3 regions of the Xenophilus sp. genome follow, and region 1 is predicted to be linked to each of the others. Evidence: predicted binding sites of a transcription regulator. Region 1 holds the regulator's gene; each other region holds the start of a gene.
The links. Region 1 encodes FNR, which switches genes on or off when oxygen is low (the NO sensors DNR and NnrR bind a similar motif). Its sites were predicted from a motif close to TTGATNNNNATCAA; they were not measured.
Positions count from the first base shown of each region.

Region 1 (7,523 bases):
GCCGATCGCGAGGGCGATGCGCCACCAGACGCGGGATGAGAGGGGCTTCACCGTTTCTTGACCTCCAGGACGACAGCAGGCATCGTGTCTGCTGCGAGCGACTATAGGAACGGCCACGCGATCGTCACGATGCAGAAGCAACGGACTTTGGTGCAGAAGCAACCGCCCCATCTCCTGACCGAGGCGCAGTTCGACGCACTGGTCGCGCACTCGCGCTGGCGCGGCGGCTTCGCCTTCGGCGGCAACGTGTACGACGCCGACGCGCGCTGGCCGCTGGGCGGCGGCCGCGTACGCTACCTGCGCGTGGAGCCCTTCGCCGGCATCCACGCCCTGTACTGCGAGTTCGACGTGGGCAGCGACATGCAGGTCACGCTGGCGCCGCGCGACGACGTGCTGGCCTCCTTCTTCCTCGACGGCTGCCTGTCGGGCAGCACCGTCGGCACCGGGCAGGACGACCTCGAGTTCCGTCCCTGCCACACCATGGTGCGCATGCCCAACCGCGCCGGCGGCTACGCCATCCGCATTCCCGGCGCGCAGCGGCACCGCTTCGTGCAGATCCGCTTCGAGCGGCCGCGCCTGCTGGAGTGGCTGCGCACCACCGGCGCCGGGCTGTCGCAGCGCACGACCCGCCTGCTGGGCGAGGAGCGCCCGCTGGTGCTGTGCAACGCCGCCTGGAGCGCGGCCACCGGGGCGGCGCTGCGCGAGCTGTCGGCATGGAACAGCGACGACGCGGCCTTCGCGCCGCGCTTCATGGCCCGTTCGGTCGAGCTGATGACGCTGCTGTCGCGCGAGTTCGAGTCGCTGCTGGAGGGCGCGCGCAGCCGGCCGCCGTCACGGACGCCCGGCGCGGGCCGGGTGCAGGCCGCCCGCCGGCTGATCGACGCCAGCCCCGGCGAGGCCTGGAGCGTCGACGCCCTCGCCCGCCGCCTGGCCTGGAACGCCACCAGCCTGCAGGGCGCCTTCCGCCGCGACACCGGGCTGAGCGTCCACCGCTACGTGAAGGCGCAGCGGCTGGCGCTGGCCCAGCGGCTCCTGCGCAGCACGCGCCTGCCCATCGCGGACGTGGCGGCCGAATGCGGATGGTCCTGCGCCGGGCGCTTCGCCCAGGCCTTCCAGCAGCATGCGGGCGTGGCGCCGGCGGCCTTCCGCCGCGGCGACGGGCCGCCCTGAACCCTCAGCCCAGGCACCAGGCCATGAAGGCCCGGCCGGAGGGCGTGCCGTGCAGCAGCATCCACAGCGCGCTGGCCGCCAGCGCCCCGCCGGCGATGCGTACGCCCCATTCGCCGCGCAGGGTGGCGGCGCCGGCCTGCGCGCCGCGCCAGCCGGCGTTGGCCAGGCGCAGCCAGAGCCAGGGCCCCGCCAGCAGCCACAGGCCGCTGCCGAGCGCGAACAGCGCCATGCTGCCGGCGCCGGCCCAGGCGTCGCCCGCCAGCGCCGCGACGAGCAACGCCGACCAGAGCAGCCCGCAGGGCAGCAGCGACCACAGCGCGCCCAGCAGCAGCGGCCCGCTGCGCGTGGCGCCCAGGCGCCGCACCTGCCGCCAGACGCCGCGCGCCGGGCGGTCCAGCCAGACGGGCTGGCGCGCCCGCAGCAGCAGCGCCAGGCCCAGCACCAGCGCCGCGACGTGCAGCAGCGTCCACAGCGGCTGCAGCGCCGCGACCTGCCCGCCCAGCCAGCCCAGCCCCTGCACCGTGGCCGCTGCCAGCGCGCCCAGCGCCGAGTAGCCGGCCAGCCGCCCGGCCTGGAAGCCCCACAGCGCCCGCCCCCGGTGCGCGCCGGCCGCCTGCCCCAGCCCGGCGCAGGCCGCGCCGCACATGGCCACGCAGTGCGGACCGCCGGCCAGGCCCATCAGGAAGACCGTCGCTGCCAGGGAGACGTTCATACCAGCGATGCGCCCCTCGCCCGGCCCGCCACACTCCGAAGGCCGCGGAGCAGGCCATGCGGGAACACGCGCGGAACCGGCTTGGCCGGGCCGCGGCGTGTGCCCCCTGGAAGGGGGTTGGCGAAGCGGAACGAAGTCCGCGAAGACTGGGGGTGCATTCAAATAATCCGCGAGAAGCGCGAGCGCGCCCGGTCGGCCTGCAGGTAGCGGTCGAACACCATCGCGATGGCGCGCACGAAGAACCAGCCGGTGGGCGTGACCTCGATGGCGTGCGCATCCACCCGCACCAGGCCCTCGTCGGCCAGCGACTGCAGCGCCTCCAGTTCGGCCGCGAAATGGCGCCGGAAGTCGATCAGGTGCGCCGCGCCCACCGCCTCGAAGTCCACCCGCCCCTGGCACATCAGGGCCATGATGACGGTGCGCCGCAGCAGGTCGTCGCGCGTCAGGGCCAGGCCCCGCACCACGGGCAGGCGGCCCTGGCCGATCAGGTCGTAGTACTCCTCCAGCGACTTGGCGTTCTGGCTGTAGGTGGCGCCCACGCGTCCGATCGCCGACACGCCGAGGCCGATGATGTCGCAATCCGGCTGCGTGCTGTAGCCCTGGAAGTTGCGGTGCAGCCGCCCCTGCCGCCGGGCGACGGCCAGCGTGTCGTCGGGCAGCGCGAAGTGGTCCATGCCGATGTAGCTGTAGCCGGCCTCGGCGAAGGACGCGATGGCGCGCGAGAGCATGTCGACCTTGGCGCCGGCAGGCGGCAGTTCGGCGGCGTCGATGCGGCGCTGCGGCTTGAAGCGCTCGGGCAGGTGGGCGTAGGCGTACAGCGCGATGCGGTCGGGTCGCAACTCGCCCACCTGGGCCAGCGTCCGCTCGAAGGACTCGGCGTTCTGGCGCGGCAGGCCGTAGATCAGGTCGACGTTGATCGAGCCGAAGCCCAGGCGCCGCGCGGCCCCCACCAGGGCGAACACCTCGGCCGCCGGCTGCACGCGGTGCACCGCCTTCTGCACGTCCGGGTCGAAGTCCTGCACGCCGAAGCTCAGCCGGTTGAAGCCCAGTTCGGCCAGGCGGGCCAGCCGCGCCTCGTCGACGGTGCGCGGGTCGACCTCGATGGAGTATTCGCCCTGCGGCGCGAGGGCGAAGGCCTGGCGCAGCATGTCCATCAACTGCCCCAGCTCGCCGTCGTTCAGGAAGGTGGGCGTGCCGCCGCCCAGGTGCAGCTGGCTGACCGGCGCGCCCTGCCCCAGGTGCTCGACCTGCAGCGCGATCTCGCGGCGCAGGTACTGCAGGTACTCGCGCCCCTTCTCGTGCCGCTTGGTGACGATCTTGTTGCAGGCGCAGTAGTAGCACAGCGAGTGGCAGAAGGGGATGTGGACGTACAGCGACAGCGGCAGGCCCGCCGCGCGGCCGGCCTGCCGGCGCTGGGCCAGCGCCTGGGCGTAGTCGTCGGCGCCGAAGGCCTCCACGAAGCGGTCGGCCGTGGGATAGGAGGTGTAGCGCGGGCCGGGCACGTCGAAGCGGCGCAGCAGCGCCGGGGACAGCGCGGGCTCGGCGGCCGCCGCAGCGGGGGCGGCGGGAGAAGGGTGGAGGGTCAGCGGACTCATCGTGGCGGCCGGGGTGGGCAAAGCTCCCGTGGCGGGGTACCCTCGCACTGTGCGGCGGTTGGGCTTCGGCTTGTTTGACCTGGATCAATCCGCTGGAGGATTGCGCGCGCACAATGCCGTCGAGGGCCGCGGATCCGCGCCTCGTGCCCGTCGGCGCCACCGTCGGACCGACTCACCTGATGACCATGACGCCCGAAAAGATCAAAGTCGCCTGCTCGAACTGCAACCTGCGGGAGCTTTGCATGCCGGTGGGCCTGCAGCCGACCGAACTGGAGCGCATCGACGACCTCGTGGCCACGCGGCGCAAGGTCAAACGCAAGGAGACGCTGTTCCGCAACGGCGAGCGCTTCTCGGCGCTCTACGCCATCCGCACCGGCGTCTTCAAGACCCAGGTGACGGCCGAGGACGGGCGCGACCAGGTCACCGGCTTCCAGATGGCCGGCGAGATCATCGGCCTGGACGGCATCGTCAACAACCACCACACCTGCGACGCCGTGGCGCTGGAGGACGCGGAGGTCTGCGTGATGCCCTTCGACCGCATCGAGGAGCTGTCGCGCGAGGTCACGGCGCTGCAGCGCCACGTGCACCAGATCATGAGCCGCGAGATCGTGCGCGAGCACGGCGTGATGCTGCTGCTGGGCAGCATGCGCGCCGAGGAACGCCTGGCCGCCTTCCTGCTCAACCTGGTGCAGCGCCTGCACGCGCGCGGCTTCTCGGCCAGCGAACTGGTGCTGCGCATGACGCGCGAGGAGATCGGCAGCTACCTGGGCCTGAAGCTGGAGACCGTGAGCCGCACGCTCTCCAAGTTCGTCGAGGACGGCCTGGTCGAGGTGAACCAGCGCCACGTGCGCATCCTTGACGCGGATGCGCTCAAGCGGCTGGTGAACCCCACCGTCTGCGCCTGATGCGGCGCCTGCCGGCTAGCGCCCCAGTTCCTTGGCGCTGACGCCGGCGATGCCCCAGTTCTCCTTGGGCACCTCCTGGATCCAGACGCGCACGTTGGCCATCGGCGCGCCGGTGGCCTCCACCAGCGCCTGCGAGACCTTCTCGATCACCGCCTTCTTCTGCGCCTCGGTGCGGCCTTCGATCATGTAGATCTGGGCGAAGGGCATGGTCGTGCCTCCCTGCGCTCAGGCGAAGCGCAGCCCGACGCTGCCCATGCCCTGCACGCGCAGCGTCACCGCGTCGCCGGCCTCCACCGCCACCGCCTCGGTGGCGCCGCCCGAGAGGATCAGGCTGCCGGCAGGAATCTCCCTGCCCTGCCGGCCCAGGTGGTTGGCCAGCATGGCGACCGCGGCGGCCGGGTGGCCCAGCACCGAGGCGCCGGCCCCCAGCGCCACCGGCGCGCCGTTCTTCTCCAGCACGATGCCGACGGTGCGCAGGTCCACCTGCTCGGGCCGCAGCGCCCGGCCGCCGACCACGAAGCGCGCGGCCGAGGTGTTGTCGGCCACCACGCTCTTGAGGTCGAACTTGAAGTCGCGGTAGCGGCTGTCGATCACCTCGATGCCGGGCAGCACGAAGTCGGTGGCCGCGAGCACGGCGCCGATGTGGCAGCCCGGCCCCTTGAGCGCGTGCTTGAGCACGAAGGCGATCTCGGGCTCGACCTTGGGGTGGATCAGCCCGGCCGTCTTCACCGCAGCGCCCTCGGGCACGCTGAACGCGTCCACGAGGAAGCCGAAGACGGGGCTGTCCACGCCCATCTGCTTCATCTTGGCGTGCGAGGTCAGGCCGGCCTTCAGGCCGACCACGCGCGCACCGCGGGCCAGCTTGCGCGCGAGGATCGCGTCCTGGATCGCGTAGGCGTCGTCCCAGTCCATGCCGGGATGCTCGTCGGTGATCTTGGGCGTGTCCCGCGCCTCCAGTTCGCAGGTCTCCAGGTGGGCGGCGAGCTGGTCGATGGTGTTCCTGTCGAGTGCCATGCGCCTCCCCTTCAGGCAGCCAGCAGGCCGCGTTCGCGCGCCAGGGTCAGCGCGGTGTCCTCGATCATGTCCTCCTGCCCGCCGACCATGCCGCGCCGGCCCAGCTCCACCAGCAGCTCGCGCGCGGGCACGCCGTACTTCTTCTCGGCGCGCTTGGCGAACAGCAGGAAGGAGCCGTACACGCCGGCATAGCCCAGCGTGAGCGCATCACGGTCGATGCGGATCGGGAAGTCCATGATCGGCACCACCAGGTCGTCCGCCACGTCCTGGATCTTCCAGAGGTCGACGCCGGTGACGATGCCCATGCGCTCGCACACGGCCACCAGCACCTCCATCGGCGTATTGCCGGCGCCGGCGCCCAGGCCGGCCGAGGCGGCGTCGATGCGGTTGGCGCCGGCCTCGATGGCGGCGATGGAGTTCGCCACGCCCATCGCGAGGTTGTGGTGGCCGTGGAAGCCCAGCTCGGTTTCGGGTTGGAGCGCGGCGCGCACGGCGGCGATGCGCTCCTTCACCTGCTCGGGCAGCAGGTAGCCGGCCGAGTCGGTCACGTAGATGCAGTTGGCGCCGTAGCCTTCCATCAGCCTGGCCTGCTTCACCAGCCCCTCGGGGCTGTTCATGTGCGCCATCATCAGGAAGCCGACCGTGTCCATGCCGAGCTTGCGCGCGGCCGTGATGTGCTGCTCGCTCACGTCGGCCTCGGTGCAGTGGGTGGCGACGCGAATGGTGGCGACGCCCAGGCCGTGTGCCATCTTCAGATGGTCCACGGTGCCGATGCCGGGCAGCAGCAGGGCCGACACCTTCGCCTGCTTCATCAGCGGGATGACGGCGCCGAGGTACGCCTCGTCGGTGTGCGCCGGGAAGCCGTAGTTGACCGAGCTGCCGCCCAGTCCGTCGCCGTGCGTGACTTCGATCAGCGGGATGCCGGCGGCGTCCAGGCCGCGGGCGATGTCCTTCATCTGCTGCAGGCTCATCTGGTGGCGCTTGGGGTGCATGCCGTCGCGCAGCGTCATGTCGTGCAGGGTGACGCGCTGGCCTTCAAGTTGGCTCATGGGGTTCTCTCCTCGTGGGTTCAGGCGGCGGCGGCTTCGGCGGGCTGCAGCGCCAGCCGGCCGGCCAGCAACGCCTCGGCAAACATCTCGGCGGTGCGCGCGGCGGCGGCGGTCATGATGTCCAGGTTGCCGGAGTACTTGGGCAGGTAGTCGCCCAGGCCCTCGACCTCCAGGTAGATGGAGACGCGCTGGCCGTCGAACACCGGGCCGTTGACGATGCGGTAGCCGGGCACGTACTTCTGCACCTCGCGCAGCATCTGCTCGACGGAGGCGCGGATCTCGGCCTCGCGCGGCGCGCCTTCGACCAGGCAGTGCACGGTGTCGCGCATGATCAGCGGCGGCTCGGCCGGGTTGATGACGATGATGGCCTTGCCCTGCTTGGCGCCGCCCACCTGGGCCACGGCGCCGGCGGTGGTGCGCGTGAACTCGTCGATGTTCTTTCGCGTGCCGGGGCCGGCGCTGCGCGAGGAGACGGTGGCGACGATCTCCGCGTAGTCCACCGGCTGCACGCGCGAGACGGCGCGCACCATCGGGATGGTGGCCTGCCCGCCGCAGGTGACCATGTTGACGTTCATGGCGCCGGAGTCCAGCAGGTCCGCCAGGTTGACGGGCGGCACGCAGAAGGGGCCGATGGCCGCGGGCGTGAGGTCGATCATCAGCGCACCGCGCTCGTTGACCTTGCGGCTGTTCTCGGCATGCACGTAGGCGCTGGTGGCGTCGAACACGATCTGCACGCCGTCGGCCTCCAGGTGCGGCAGCAGGCCGTCCACGCCTTCCGCCGTCGTCTTGATGCCCAGTTCGCGGGCGCGCTTGAGCCCGTCGGATTCGGGGTCGATGCCCACCATCCACACCGGCTCCAGCACCGGGCTGCGCTGCAGCTTGGCCAGCAGGTCGGTGCCGATGTTGCCCGGCCCGATCAGGGCGCACTTGATCTTCTTGCTCATGGGGAGTCCTTCGTTGGAATCAGATGAAGCGCACCGAGCAGCCGCCGATGCCGCCGATGGTCACGCGCAGGTTGTCGCCGGCCTTCACCGGCACCATCGCGGCGAGCGAGCCGGACAGCACGACCTCGCCGGCC
Region 1 is NZ_JBIQNC010000006.1:15,416-22,938, reverse strand. Features, by position in the region: gene ACIY1X_RS02430 (Bug family tripartite tricarboxylate transporter substrate binding protein) at 1-51, opposite strand, end outside; gene ACIY1X_RS02425 (helix-turn-helix domain-containing protein) at 151-1,170, shown strand; gene ACIY1X_RS02420 (sulfite exporter TauE/SafE family protein) at 1,175-1,882, opposite strand; gene hemN (oxygen-independent coproporphyrinogen III oxidase) at 2,041-3,477, opposite strand; gene fnr (fumarate/nitrate reduction transcriptional regulator Fnr) at 3,663-4,382, shown strand; gene ACIY1X_RS02405 (2-hydroxymuconate tautomerase) at 4,398-4,589, opposite strand; gene dmpH (2-oxo-3-hexenedioate decarboxylase) at 4,608-5,396, opposite strand; gene dmpG (4-hydroxy-2-oxovalerate aldolase) at 5,408-6,445, opposite strand; gene ACIY1X_RS02390 (acetaldehyde dehydrogenase (acetylating)) at 6,466-7,389, opposite strand; gene dmpE (2-oxopent-4-enoate hydratase) at 7,409-7,523, opposite strand, start outside.

Region 2 (6,453 bases), on a different contig from region 1:
TGGTCGGTGAGGGAGATGGGGAGTTGGTAGATGGAGTCGGTGGGGAGCCGACCATGGGTCGGCTCTACGGGGGTTGCGGCTGCCGCCGCTCCCACAAGAAACATGGCAAGGAAGAGGGAAAAGACAGCGCGGGTCATTGCGTGCTCCGGGCACAGCGGAAGCCGAGGTTGGCGGTGGTGCTCTTCGCGGTAAGCGAGGAAAGCATGGCCACGCGCATCAGCACCGCGTAGTTGTCGCGGTCGTCCATGGACAGGGCGCCCGCGCCGCAGAATTTCGCCTTGTCCGGATCGCCCTGCTTGCGGGCGTCCTCGGCGATCATCAGCGAGGAAAAATCATCGGTCCATTCCCAGACCAGGCCGTGCAGGTCCTGCACGCCGTAAGCGTTGGGCGTTTGCAACCCGGCGCGCGGCAACGGCCCGGTGGACGGGCGCGAGTACCAGCCAAGGATGCGTTCGCGCCACGCCGGGTCCTTGCGCGCGTCGGTGCGAGTCTCGTCGGCGGCGGCGGCGTATTCCCATTCGCTCCAGGTCGGCAGCCGCGCACCCTGCGCCTCGCAGTAGGCCGAGGCGGCGAACCAGCTCACGTTGACCACCGGCTGCTTCGCCTGGGCGTCGTCCTTCAGCGCCACCGGGCCGGCCCAGTGCTGCAGGTAGCGTTCGTCCGCCAGCACGCGGGCCACCTTGTCGCGCCGCCACTCGGGGTGGGCCTGCACGAACGCGAGGAATTGCGCGTTGGTCACCGGCGCCTTCTGCAGCTCGAACGGCGCCACCTTCACCGTCGGCGTGTCCTCGTACTTCAGCGCCGACTTGAAGTTGCCGCCGGGCAGGCTGACGAAGCCGCTGCCCGCCGCCGCGAGTGCGGCGACGGGCAGGAGGGCGAGAAGGAGGGTGATCCTCTTCATGGACCGTCAGTGGACCGCCTCGCCCGTGCCCAGCGCCGGGCCCTGGCGCGCGGCGGCCGCCTCTTCCTTGGTGATTTGGCCGCCCGGGTTGCCCCAGCTGTTGAGGACGTAGGTCGAGATGTTCGCGACCTCGTCGTCGGTGAGCTGCGACATCGGTGGCATCACCGAGTTGTACTCCTTGCCGTTGACCACGACCGGGCCGGTCAGGCCGTGCAGGATGACCGCGGGAATCCGCTTGGGATCGGCGGCGATCCAGTCCGAGCCGGCCAGCGGCGGGAACACGCCCTCGAGGCCCTGGCCATTGGCCTGGTGGCAGGTCGAGCAGGTGCCCGCGAACAGCGCCTCGCCGGCCTTGATCTGGTCCTCCACCGTCAGCGTGCCGGTCTGCGCGGCCTCGGCGGCCTTGCCGACCGCGGCGAGGTTGGGCGCGGCCTGGTCGCCGATGTACATGGCGTCGACTTCCTTGCCCGAGTAGATGTCGGGGCGTTCGGGGCCCTCGGCCTTCAGGATCGCCAGCGCGCCCTTGTTGAACGCGCGGAAGATCGAGTGGTCGACCAGCACGTAGCTGCCCGGCACTTCGACGTGGAAGTCCATGATCGCGGCGCCGCCCGCGGGGATCAGCGTGGTCTGCACGTTCTCGTTGTAGCGGGTGCCGCCCTCGAACCAGACCTTGTCGAAGATCTCGCCGATCACGTGGAAGCTCGACACCAGGTTCGGGCCGCCGTTGCCGACGTACAGGCGCACGCTCTCGCCGGTGTTGGCCTTGAGCGCATTGTCGCCGGTGAGGGCGCCTTCCTTGCCGTTGAACAGGACGTAGGTGGGGTTCTCGTCCACGCCCTTCTGCATGTCGAATTCCTGGTGGCCCTTCTCGCGGTACTTGCCCGTGGTGTAGAAGTCGCCCTGCATCACGTAGTACTCGCGGTCGACCGGCGGCATGCCACCCGGCGGCTCGACCAGGATCAGGCCGTACATCCCGTTGGCGATGTGCATGCCCACCGGCGCGGTGGCGCAGTGGTAGACGTACAGGCCGGCGTTGAGCGCCTTGAAGGTGAAGCGGCTGACGTGGCCGGGCGCGGTGAAGGTCGACGAGGCGCCGCCACCGGGGCCGGTGACGCCGTGCAGGTCGATGTTGTGCGGCATCTTGCTGTCGGGCATGTTGCGCAGGTGGAACTGCACCGTGTCGCCCTGGCGCACGCGGATGAAGCTGCCCGGGACCGTGCCGCCGAAGGTCCAGAAGGTGTAGGTGACGCCGGGCGAGATCTCCATTTCCTTCTCGATCACGTCCAAGGTCACGACCACCTTCGCCGGATAGTCGCGGTTGGTCGGCGGCGGCACGAACGGCGGCGAGGTGAGCACGGCTTCAATCGGCTCGCCCTGCGGTGGCCCGAAGTCGCCCTTGAGCGAACCGCCGGTGTCGCTGGGCGACGTGCCGGCGGCCTGCTTCTGCGGTGGTGCGCTGCCGTTGCAGCCGGCCAGCGCGAGCGCGGTGGCGACCATGGCGGCGATGAGTTGACGAAGCGGCTTTCTCATTTGCGGTCCCCTTTTCCTGGGTTCTGCTGGATGGTGGCAGCTTGCATCGTTCCGCCAGATGCCGACCTGACGTGGGTCAAACGCGTGTTGGATCGCGACCATGCTGGCCCATCCCTTGACCTGGATCAATGCCGCCACGGGGGCCGCGGACGAGCCTTGCCGCACCCCGCGGCAGGAACCCACCATGTCCCTTCGTGTCCCTTCGCGATCCTTGCTGGTCGTGGCGTTGTGCACCGTCGTCCCCCAGGCGTTCGCGCAGGCGGTGGGATGGGAGTTCGAAGGCCACCTGCGCCTGCGCCAGGAACACGTCGAAGACGACGCGTTCCGGCCGTCGGCCGACGCGACCACGCTGCGCCTGCGTGCGGGCCTGCATGGCCGCTTCGGCGGGGGCTGGGAAGCGCTGCTGGAAGGCGAGGGCATCGCGTCCGCGGGCGCGTTCAACGACGGCCGCAACGGTCACGCGGGCTGGCCGGTGGTGGCCGATCCGCACGGCGTGGAACTCAACCAGGCGTGGCTGCGGCATGCCGGTGATCGCATCACCGCCACGGCGGGCCGCCAGCGGCTGCTGATGGGCAACCAGCGCTGGATCGGCAACAGCGGTTGGCGGCAGAACGAGCAGACTTTCGATGCCGTGGCCCTCGACGCGCAATTGCACGCGTCCACGACGCTGCACTATGCGTGGCTGGGGCGTGTGCACCGGGTCAACGGCGACCAGGCGCGCGATCCGCTGGCGCGCGAGCGGCGCCTGGACAGCCACTACGCGGAGCTGGCCTGGACGCATGGTCGGGTGCAGGTGGCGCCCTATGTGTTGCTGCACCGGGACCGCGACCTGGCGACCGCCTCTACCGCGACCCGCGGCCTGCGCGGCGCCTGGAACGGCGTGCGCGACGGGCACGGTTGCCGGATCGAGGCGGACATCGCGCGGCAGACCGAAGCGGGCGATGCGCCGCTGGCGTTCTCGCACGACTACTGGCGGATCGAACCGGCCTGCGTGGTGCGCGGCACCACCTGGCGCGCCGGCGTCGAGCACCTGGGCGGCGACGGCACGCATGCGCTGCAGGCGCCGCTGGGCACGCTGCATGCGTTCAACGGCTGGGCGGACAAGTTCAACGCGATCCCCGCCGGCGGGCTGGAAGACCGCTACCTGGGTGCGGGCGGCAAGCTGGGCCGGGGCAGGGCGCTCGACTGGCAAGTGGCCTGGCACGATTACCGTGCGGACACCGGCGGCGACTACGGGCGCGAGTGGAACGCCTCCCTCGGCGGCGCGTTTGGCACGCAGGTGAAGTGGCTGGCGAAGGTCGCCGACTACCGCGCCGACGGCTACGCCCGCGACACCCGCAAGCTGTGGTTGCAGCTGGAGTGGACGCGGTGAGCCGGCCGCTGTTGCTGCGGCCGGTGCGGCGCCTGATCGACGGCGTGGACGACGCCCTGGTGCTGCTGCTCGCCGCGCGCGGCCGGCTCGCCGCCGCGGCCGCCCGCGGCAAGCGCCGCGCCGGCCTGCCGCCGCGCGACCCCGACCGCGAAGCCGCCATCCACGCCCGCGCCCAGCGCCTCGCCGCCCGCGTCGGCGTCCCCGCCGCCACTGCGTCGGCCTTGATGGATCTCTCCCTTGTGGGAGCGGCGGAAGCCGCGACAGATCCCAGCGATCAAGCAATCCCCCAGTTCCTCCTCCACCTCATCCCCCCACCAAACCGCCTCGCCCCCCTCCTCAAGCACCTTCCCAAATCCCCCCAGGCCCGCTTCCTCGAACAAGCCATGGCCCGCGTCCTGGCCACGTCCCTCGCCGCCGGCCACCTCGAATTCCTCCGCAACCGCCGCCTCGGCATCGAAGTCACCGACCTCGGCCTGCACTGGGTCATCGGCCTGCACGGCGACCGCGTGGCCGTGGTCGGCGGCACCCCGGAGGCCAGCGTCCGCGGCAGCGCCACCGACCTGCTGCTGCTCGCCGCGCGCCAGGAGGACGCCGACACGCTGTTCTTCCAGCGTCGCCTGGTCCTGACCGGCGACACCGAACTGGGCCTGGCCGCGCGCAACCTGCTGGAAGGGCTGCCCTGGGCCAGCGTGCCGCTGGGCCTGCGGATCGGCCTGGACCGCGGCGCCCGGCTGGCGCACCGCGCCCGCGCGGCGCACGCGGGCCGACCCGGATGGCGCACTGCGGCATAATTGCGGTTTTCCCGGAATCCCTGCCGCCCATGACCCGACCCGCCTCGCTCGATCGCGAGCAGCTGCTGGCCTGCGCCCGCGGCGAGATGTTCGGCCCCGGCAACGCCCGCCTGCCGGCGCCGCCGATGCTGATGTTCGACCGCATCACCGAGATCTCCACGGAGGGCGGCAGCCACGGCAAGGGCGTGATCCGCGCCGAGCTCGACATCACCCCGGACCTGTGGTTCTTCGCCTGCCACTTCGAGGGCGACCCGGTGATGCCGGGCTGCCTGGGCGTGGACGCCATGTGGCAGCTCGCCGGCTTCTATCTGCCGTGGCTGGGCGAGCCGGGCCGCGGCCGCGCGCTGGGTGTGGGTGAAGTGAAGTTCACGGGCCAGGTGCTGCCATCGGCGAAACTGGTCAGCTATGAAATCGATATCAAGCGGGTCATGCGCGGGAAGCTGAAGATGGTGATTGCCGACGGCCGCACCCTGGTCGACGGGCGCGAGATCTATACCGCGCACAACCTGCGCGTGGGCCTGTTCGGGTCCACGGAGTCGTTCTGATGGCGAAGGCTGGACAGCGACGCGTGGTGGTCACCGGCATGGGCATCGTCTCGTGCCTGGGCAACGACTTCGCCAGCGTTACCGATTCCCTGCGCCAGACCCGGCCGGGGATCCGCTTCGTGCCCGAATACGCCGAGCTCGGCCTGCGCAGCCAGGTGGCCGGCGTGCCCGACATCGACCTGGATGCGGCGATCGACCGCAAGCTCAAGCGCTTCATGGGCGACGCGGCGGCGTATGCCTATGTTTCCATGCGCGACGCGATCGCCGACGCGGGGCTTGCCGACGAAGTGGTGCGCGACCCGCGCACCGGCGTGATCGCCGGGTCCGGCGGCGGTTCGGCGCAGTGGCAGATCGCCACCGGCGACCTGCTGCGCGAGAAGGGCGTGCGCAAGGTCGGGCCGTACATGGTGCCGCGGACGATGTGCTCGACCGTTTCGGCCTCGCTGGCCACCGCGTTCGGCATCCGCGGGGTGAGCTATTCGATTTCCGCCGCCTGCGCGACCTCGGCGCACTGCATCGGCGCCGCGGCGGACATGATCCGGCACGGGCTGCAGGACGTGGTCTTCGCCGGCGGCGGCGAGGAAGTGCATTGGGGCATGACCTCGCAGTTCGACGCGATGGGCGCGCTCTCGACCCACCACAACGACACGCCGGGGACCGCCTCGCGGCCCTACGACCTGCACCGCGACGGTTTCGTCATCGCCGGCGGCGGCGGCATGCTGGTGCTGGAGGACTACGAGCACGCGAAGGCGCGCGGCGCCAACATCATTGCGGAGCTGGTCGGCTATGGGGTGACCTCGGACGGCGTGGACATGGTCGCGCCGTCGGGCGAGGGCGCGGTGCGCTGCATGCGCATGGCGCTGGAAGGCGTGGACACGCCGGTGGACTACCTCAACACGCACGGCACCTCGACGCCGCTGGGCGACATCGTCGAGCTGCAGGCGATCCGCGAGGCGTTCGGCGAGGGCAAGGTGCCGCCGCTGTCGTCGACCAAGGCGCTGAGCGGCCATTCGCTCGGCGCGGCGAGCGTGCACGAGGCGATCTACTGCCTGCTGATGCTGCGCGAGGGCTTCATGGCCGGCTCCTACAACATCCTGGAACTCGACCCCAAGGCCGCCGACTTCCCGATCCTGCGCCACGCCACCGACGCGGCCCTGACCACGGTCATGTCCAACAGCTTCGGCTTCGGCGGCACCAACGGCACCCTCATCTTCCGCAAACCCTGATCTCCCTTTCTCCCTTCTCCCCGCCCTGCGGGGAGAAGGTGCCCCGAAGGGGCGGATGAGGGGCGCCCTTGCCCTATCCCTTCTCCCC
Region 2 is NZ_JBIQNC010000125.1:8,397-14,849, reverse strand. Features, by position in the region: gene ACIY1X_RS17550 (SCO family protein) at 1-137, opposite strand, end outside; gene ACIY1X_RS17545 (formylglycine-generating enzyme family protein) at 134-901, opposite strand; gene nirK (copper-containing nitrite reductase) at 908-2,398, opposite strand; gene ACIY1X_RS17535 (alginate export family protein) at 2,532-3,803, shown strand; gene ACIY1X_RS17530 (SCP2 sterol-binding domain-containing protein) at 3,800-4,594, shown strand; gene fabA (3-hydroxyacyl-[acyl-carrier-protein] dehydratase FabA) at 4,624-5,139, shown strand; gene fabB (beta-ketoacyl-ACP synthase I) at 5,139-6,365, shown strand.
Region 2: the regulator FNR is predicted to act here: its motif matches at 2,498-2,511, upstream of nirK (copper-containing nitrite reductase).

Region 3 (7,523 bases), on a different contig from region 1:
ACTGCGTGCTGCGCGCGATGAGCGAAGTGCGCACGGGGCAGAGCTTCTGCCTGAGCCTGCCGCTGGACCTGCCGGGTGGCAACCTGCTGAATCCGCGCCGTTTTCCGCCACGGCTGCAGCCCACGCTGCGGGACGAAAAGCCGGTGTTCAACCTGCCGATCGGCGACGCCGCGCTGGGGCAGACCGACGTGCTGTGCGACGACGCCGTACTGCTGCACACCCAGTATTCGACGCAGTGGGACGGCTTCTCCCACGTGGGGCACCTGTTCGACGCCAGCGGCAGCGGTACGCCGCAAGCCGTCTACTACAACGGTTTCCGGGCCGGGGAGGATCTGATCGGCCCCGACGACGCGCAGGGCAGACCGGGGGGCGCGCGTCGCCTGGGCATCGACGCGTTCGCGGCCAAGGCCATACAGAGCCGCGGCGTGCTGCTCGACCTCAAGGCGCTGGCCGGGCTGCAGCGCATGCGCATCGGCTATGAGCCGTTCATGAGGGCGCTGGAGGCGGCCGACGTGGACCTGCAGGCTGGCGACATCCTGTGCCTCTACACGGGCTTTGCCGACCAAGTGCTGGAGATGGCCGGTGCGCCCGAGCCGGCGCTGCGCGACGCGCTGTGCGCCGTGCTCGACGGGCGGGACGAGCGGCTGCTGCGATGGATCGTCGACAGCGGCATTGCTGCGCTGTGCGCCGACAACTACGGCGTTGAGGATATCCCCGCAGGCGGCCCGCACACGTGTGGTGCCCGACTGCCGCTGCATGAGCTGTGCCTGTTCAAGCAGGGCATCCCCCTGGGGGAGTTGTGGCATCTAGGTCCGCTCGCCGAGGCCCTCCGACGTGAACGGCGGTCGGCGTTCCTACTGACCGCGCCGCCATTGCGGTTGCCGGGCGCGGTGGGGTCGCCCGTGACGCCCGTAGCAACAATTTGAGCCAAACCACGGACAGGAGTCCTTGGCATGCCGCACATTCGCCGGCGCATCCTTACAACGGCCACGTGCAGAGCGTGGGCTACCGCTGGGACTGCGCGGCTGGGTGCGCAACCGGCGCGACGGCACCGTGGAGGCGGTGGCCGCAGGCGATGCGGCCGCCGTGCAGGCGCTGGCCGGCTGGGCGCGGCAGGGACCGCCGGCCGCGCAGGTCACGCGCGTCGAGGTGGGCGACGCGGCGGACGACGGCGAGCTGCCTCCCGCCTTCGAGCAGCGCCCGACGGCCTGACCACCCGCCTTTCAAGAAAACGCCGGGCCGCCCCAAGTTTTCTTGCCCCCCGCGGGGGGGGCCGGGCACAGCCCGGCCCTGGGGGCGCTCATTGGGGTACCTTCGCCTCCGGCTGCGGTGCGAGCGCCTTCGGGCGGCCGGGCGGCGCTCATGCGTCCCGCGCAGGCGGGACGACCAGCATGTCCCCCTCGGCCATCTCCAGCGCGCGCTGCGCGGTGCTGCCCAAGAGCAGCGTGGCCAGGGCGCCGCGGCCGCGGGTGCCCATCACGATCAGTTCCTCCGGGCAGCGCTCGCCGTGCTGCGACAGCAGGTGCGCGGCGTCGCCGTACGCCAGCGCCAATTCGATGCGGTCGCGCGTGTCCTGCGGCAGGTCGGCCTCGGCCAGCCAGGCCAGCATCTCGCGCTGGGCGGCGTCGTGGCCGGCGCGCCGGGCCTCGCCGGCGTCCATGCCGGCCAGCACCGGGTAGGGGTTGCCGAAGGCGTGGAAGACGGTGAAGCGCGCCTGCGGGAACAGGCGTGCCGCCTGCTCCAGCGCATGCCGTGCGGCGTCGGAGAAGTCGGTCGCCACGCGCACCTGCAGGTAGGGGCCGCGCACGCGGCAGCGCACCACCAGCAGCGGCACCGGCAGGCGGCGCGCCAGCGCGTCCACGGTGGAACCCAGCACGATGCGGCTGAGCGCCTCGTGCCGCGCCACGCCGGTGACCACGAGGCCGCTGCCCTCGGCCTGCGCGGCGGCGATCACCTTGTCCGCCACGTCGCCCTGCTCGACGCGCACGCGCATCGCCACCGGCGAGCCGGCCAGGTCGCAGCGCAGCCGCCGCTCGGCCACCGACAGCGGCGAGGGCTGGGGCTGGCGGTCGAAGGGGCGCAGTGGCGGCTGCTGCGACGGGTCCACCACGGTCAGCGCGACGGCCGGCGCGTGCCACTGCCGCGCGAGCTGCACGCAGCGGTCGAGCGCGCGGTCGCAGCGCGGGCCGAGGTCGGTGGCCAGCAGCAGGGCCGGCGGCGGGGAGGAGGAGGCTGATGCGTTCATGTGAAGGACTCCCGGGTGGACGACGAGGACGAAGGGCGGGGCGCGGCCAGTTCCTCGAACACGCCCCAGCGGCGCAGCAGCGCCTTCTCGATCTCCAGCAGCACCATGCAGGCCAGGCCGATGGCGAGGATCGCCGCGCCGTCCACCAGCGGCACGGCGCGCGAGTCGAACAGGCGCTGCATCCATGGCGCGTAGGTGAAGGCGAGCTGCGCCGCCACCACCAGCGCCACCGCCGCCAGCACCGCCGGCGTGCCCCTGGCGCCGCGCCAGGTGAAGGAGCGCATGTGCAGGTAGCGTACGTTGAAGAGGTAGAAGATCTCCAGCACGCACAGCGTGTTGACGACCATGGTGCGCGCCAGCTCCACCGAGTGGCCGCGGTGCATGGCCCAGAAGAAGATGCCGAAGCTGCCGGCCATGAACAGCAGCGACACCACCGCCACCCGCCACAGCATGAAGGGCGAGAGCAGCGGCGCGTCGGGCCGGCGCGGCGGGCGCTGCATCACGCCCGGCTCGGGCGGCTCGAAGGCCAGCACCAGGCCCAGCGAGATGGTCAGGATCATGTTGATCCAGAGGATCTGCGGCGTGGTCATGGGCAGCGTCAGGCCCAGCATCATGGCCGCCACGATGGCCAGCACCTCGCCGCCGTTGCTCGGCAGCGTCCAGGCGATCACCTTGCGGATGTTGTCGTAGACGGTGCGGCCCTCGCTCACGGCGGCGACGATGCTGGCGAAGTTGTCGTCGGCCAGCACGATCTGCGCCGCCTCCTTGGCGGCGTCGGTGCCCTTGTGGCCCATCGCCACGCCCACGTCGGCCTGCTTGAGCGAGGGTGCGTCGTTCACGCCGTCGCCCGTCATCGCCACCACCTGGCTCTCGGCCTGCAGGGCGCGCACCACGCGCAGCTTGTGCTCGGGGTTGGTGCGGGCGAAGACGCTGGCGCGCCGCGCCAGGCCGCGCAGTTCCTCGTCGCTGGCGGCGTCCACGTCGGCGCCCGTGGCGACCACGGGCTGCTCGGCCAGGCCGAGCTGCGCGGCGATGGCGGCGGCGGTGGCGGCATGGTCGCCGGTGATCATCTTCACCGCGATGCCGGCGCTGCGGCAGTCGGCCACGGCGGCGGTGGCTTCGGCGCGCGGCGGGTCGATGAAGCCGATGACGCCGAGGAGCACCAGTTCGCGCACGTCGCCGAAGTCCAGCGCGTCGGCGCCGTCGGGCAGGGCAGGCAGCCGGCGGGCGGCGAAGCCGAGCACGCGCTCGCCGGCGGCGGCGGCTTCGGCGATGGCGGCCTCCCACTGCGCGGGCTGCAGCGGCCGGACCTGGCCGTGCGCGTCGAGCTGGCCGGTGCTCATCGCCAGCACGCGCTCGGGCGCGCCCTTGACCAGCAGCTCGGCGCTGCCATCGGCGCGCGCATGCAGCGTGGCCATGAAGCGGTGCTGCGCGTCGAAGGGGATCTCGTCGCTGCGCGGATGGCCGGCGCGCAGCGCGGCGGCATCCAGCCCGGCCTTCATCGCCAGCGCCACCAGGGCGCCTTCCATCGGGTCGCCGTCGACCTTCCATTCACCGCCCTGCTGCGCGAGCTGCGCGTCGTTGCACAGCAGGCCGCACTCGATCAGCCGGCGCGCATGGGCGGGCAGGGCGCCGCAGCCGGGCGGCAGCTCGAGCGCGCCCACCGGCGCGTAGCCCGAGCCGCTGACGGCGATGACGGCGCCCTCGGCCACCACGCGGCTGGCCGTCATCTCGTTGCGCGTGAGCGTGCCCGTCTTGTCGGAGCAGATGACGGTGGTGGCGCCCAGCGTCTCCACCGCCGGCAGCCGGCGCACGATGGCGCGCCGCGCCGCCATGCGCCGCACGCCGATGGCCAGCGTGATGGTGATGACGGCCGGCAGCCCCTCGGGCACCAGGCTCACCGCGATGGCGACCACCACCATCAGCGCGTCGAGCCAGGCCGCGCCCTGCACGCCGACCGCGAAGGCGAACAGCAGCGCCGCGCCCGCGATGCAGAACAGCGTGAAGCGCCGGCCGAAGGCATCGATCTGCCGCAGCAGCGGCGTGACCAGCGACTGCACCGAGCCCAACAGGCTGCTGATGTGGCCGATCTCGGTGTGGCGGCCGGTGGCCACCACCACGCCCTGCGCCTGCCCGGCCGCCACCAGCGTGCCGGAATAGGCCATCGAGGCGCGGTCGCCCAGCGCCGCGTCGGCGGCGACGGGGCCCTCGTGCTTCACGCTGGCGACGGATTCGCCGGTGAGCACGGCCTCGTCCACCAGCAGGCCGCGGGCGCGCAGCAGGCGCAGGTCGGCCGGCACGCGGTCGCCGGCCTCCAGCAGCACCACGTCGCCCGGCACCAGCTCGGCCACCGGCACCTGGGCGCGGTGGCCGTCGCGCAGCACGCGGGCATGCGGGGCCAGCATGGCGCGCAGCGCGTCCATCGCCTCCTCGGCCTTGCCTTCCTGCACGAAGCCGACGACGGCGTTGACCAGCACGACGCCGACGATCACCGCCGCGTCCACCAGGTGGCCGAGCGCGCCCGCGAGCACCGCGGCGGCCAGCAGGAACAGGATCAGCGCGTTCTGGAACTGCGACAGGAAGCGGCGCAGCGGCGAGACGCGCGCCGCGGCGGGCAGTTCGTTGGGGCCGTGGCGCGCCAGGCGCCGGCGCGCTTCGTCGGCGGACAGCCCGTCGCCCGAGGCGCCCAGGCGCTGGAGCGCGGCGTCGGCCGCCAGCGCATGCCAGGCGTGCGCGGCGGCGGGAGTGTCGGAAGAGGGGGCGGTGTCTGCGGATCCGGCGGCAAGGGAAGCGGCGGGCATCGTCATGCGCCGATGGAACCACAGCCGGCGCAGCGATGGGGGCAATACGGCAGCGCCGCGTGCGGGCAATGGGCGGGATTCGCGGCTCTGATTGACATGGATCAATCGAAGCCCAATACCCGGCGTCCGACGCAGGCGAAGGGTAGCGGCGGCCGGCCGGTTGCCGCTACCCTGCGGTCGACCCGCCGTGCGGCCGCTCCCGCTCCGCACTGCACGCCTGCCGACCTCCGCCTTCCTGCCGCATGCACCGCACCACGTCTTCCAACGCCTCTCCCGCTTCGGACCTCGACACCCAGGCCCGTGCCGCGCTGGCCCGCGCGACCGGCGCGCTCTCGCCGGCGGCCGGCATGCTGGCCACGCTGGACTGGAGCACCCACCTCATGTCGGCGCCCGGCAAGCGGGCCCTGCTGGCGCAGCAGGGCCTGCAGCAGATGCAGGACCTGGCGGCCTTCGCGCGCCGCAGCCTGTTCGACGCCGAGCCGGCCGAGGTCGCGTCCGACCGCCGCTTCGCCGCACCCGAGTGGCAGCAGTGGCCGTTCAGCCTGTGGCGCGAATCCTTCCTGGCCGCGCAGCGCTGGTGGGAGGCCGCCACCCGCGGCGTGCCCGGCGTGGAGCGCCACCACGAGGACCTGGTGGCCTTCGGCGCGCGGCAGTGGCTGGACATGCTCTCGCCCGGCAACCTGCCCTGGGCCAACCCGGTGGTGATCGAGCGCACGCTGCGCGAGGGCGGCGCCAACCTGGTGCGCGGCTTCGCCCATTGGGCGGAAGACCTGCAGCGCCAGGCCGACGGCGCGCCGCCGGCCGGCACCGAGCGCTTCCGCGTCGGGCACGAGGTGGCCGTCACGCCGGGCAGGGTCGTGCTGCGCAACCGGCTGATCGAGCTGATCCAGTACGCCCCGGCCACCCCCACCGTGCACGCCGAGCCGGTGCTGATCGTGCCGGCCTGGATCATGAAGTACTACATCCTCGACCTCTCGCCGCACAACTCGCTGGTGAAGTACCTGGTCGAGCAGGGCCACACGGTGTTCTGCATCTCGTGGAAGAACCCGCACGAGGCCGAGCGCGACCTGGGGATGCAGGACTACCTCGACCTCGGCCTGCGCGCCGCGCTCGACGCGGTCAACGCCATCTGCCCGAAGCGCAAGGTGCACGCCACCGGCTACTGCCTGGGCGGCACGCTGCTGGCCATCGGCGCCGCGGCGATGGCGCGCGACGGCGACGATCGGCTGGCGACCACCACCTACTTCGCCGCGCAGACCGACTTCTCCGAGCCCGGCGAGCTGGGCCTGTTCATCGATGAGAGCCAGCTCAGCCTGCTGGAGGCGCAGATGCAGCAGACCGGCTACCTCACCGCGCAGCAGATGGCCGGCGCCTTCAGCATGCTGCGCAGCTACGACCTGCTGTGGTCGCGCATGGTCAACGAATACCTGCTGGGCGTGCGCGCGCCGATGAACGACCTGATGGCCTGGAACGCCGACGCCACCCGCATGCCGGCGCGCATGCATTCGGAATACTTGCGCCACCTGTTCCTCGACGACGACCTGAGCGAGGGCCGCTTCCCGGTCGACGGCCGGCCCGTCTCGCTGGGCAGCCTGCGCCTGCCGACCTTCATGGTGGGCACGCTCACCGACCACGTGGCGCCCTGGCGCTCGGTGCACAAGCTGCACTTCCTCAGCCCGGCCGAGATCACCTTCGCCCTGACCACCGGCGGGCACAACGCCGGCATCGTCAACCCGCCCGTGCCCGACTCGCGGCGCAGCCATCGCCTGCTGACGCGCCCGGCCGGCGAACACGGCCTCGCGCCCGACGAGTGGCTGGCGCAGGCGCCGGAGCATGCCGGCTCGTGGTGGCCGGCGTGGCAGCAGTGGCTGGCCGCGCATTCCGGCGCGCGGGTGAAGCCGCCGCGCATGGGCGAGGCGCTGGCCGATGCGCCGGGCCAGTACGTGAAGGAACGCTAGGTGGGCCGCCTTTCGCTGCAGGGCCGCAGGGGCCTGGTGGTCGGCATCGCCAACGAGCACAGCATCGCCTGGGGCTGCGCCAGGGCCTTCCACGACGCCGGCGCCGAGCTGGCCGTGACCTGGTTCAACGACAAGGCGCGCCCCCACGTCGAGCCGCTGGCGCGGCAGGTGCAGGCCGCCGTCGCGCTGCCGCTGGACGTGGAGCAGCCGGCGCAGATGGCGGCGCTGTTCGACGCGATCGCGCAGCAATGGGGAAAGCTCGACTTCGTGCTGCATTCCATCGCCTTCGCGCCGAAGGGCGACCTGCACGGCCGCGTGGTCGACACCTCGCGCGAGGGCTTCGCGCGGGCGATGGACATCTCGTGCCACTCCTTCGCGCGCATGGCGCGCCTGGCCGAGCCGCTGATGAAGGACGGCGGCAGCCTGATGACCATGAGCTACGTCGGCGCCGAGGAGGTCATCCCCGACTACGGCGTGATGGGCCCGGTGAAGGCCGCGCTGGAGGCCGGCACGCGCTAC
Region 3 is NZ_JBIQNC010000016.1:2,851-10,373, reverse strand. Features, by position in the region: gene ACIY1X_RS05060 (cyclase family protein) at 1-926, shown strand, start outside; gene ACIY1X_RS05055 (acylphosphatase) at 1,030-1,212, shown strand; gene ACIY1X_RS05050 (universal stress protein) at 1,361-2,245, opposite strand; gene ACIY1X_RS05045 (HAD-IC family P-type ATPase) at 2,242-5,052, opposite strand; gene ACIY1X_RS05040 (PHA/PHB synthase family protein) at 5,289-7,004, shown strand; gene fabI (enoyl-ACP reductase FabI) at 7,005-7,523, shown strand, end outside.
Region 3: the regulator FNR is predicted to act here: its motif matches at 5,138-5,151, upstream of ACIY1X_RS05045 (HAD-IC family P-type ATPase).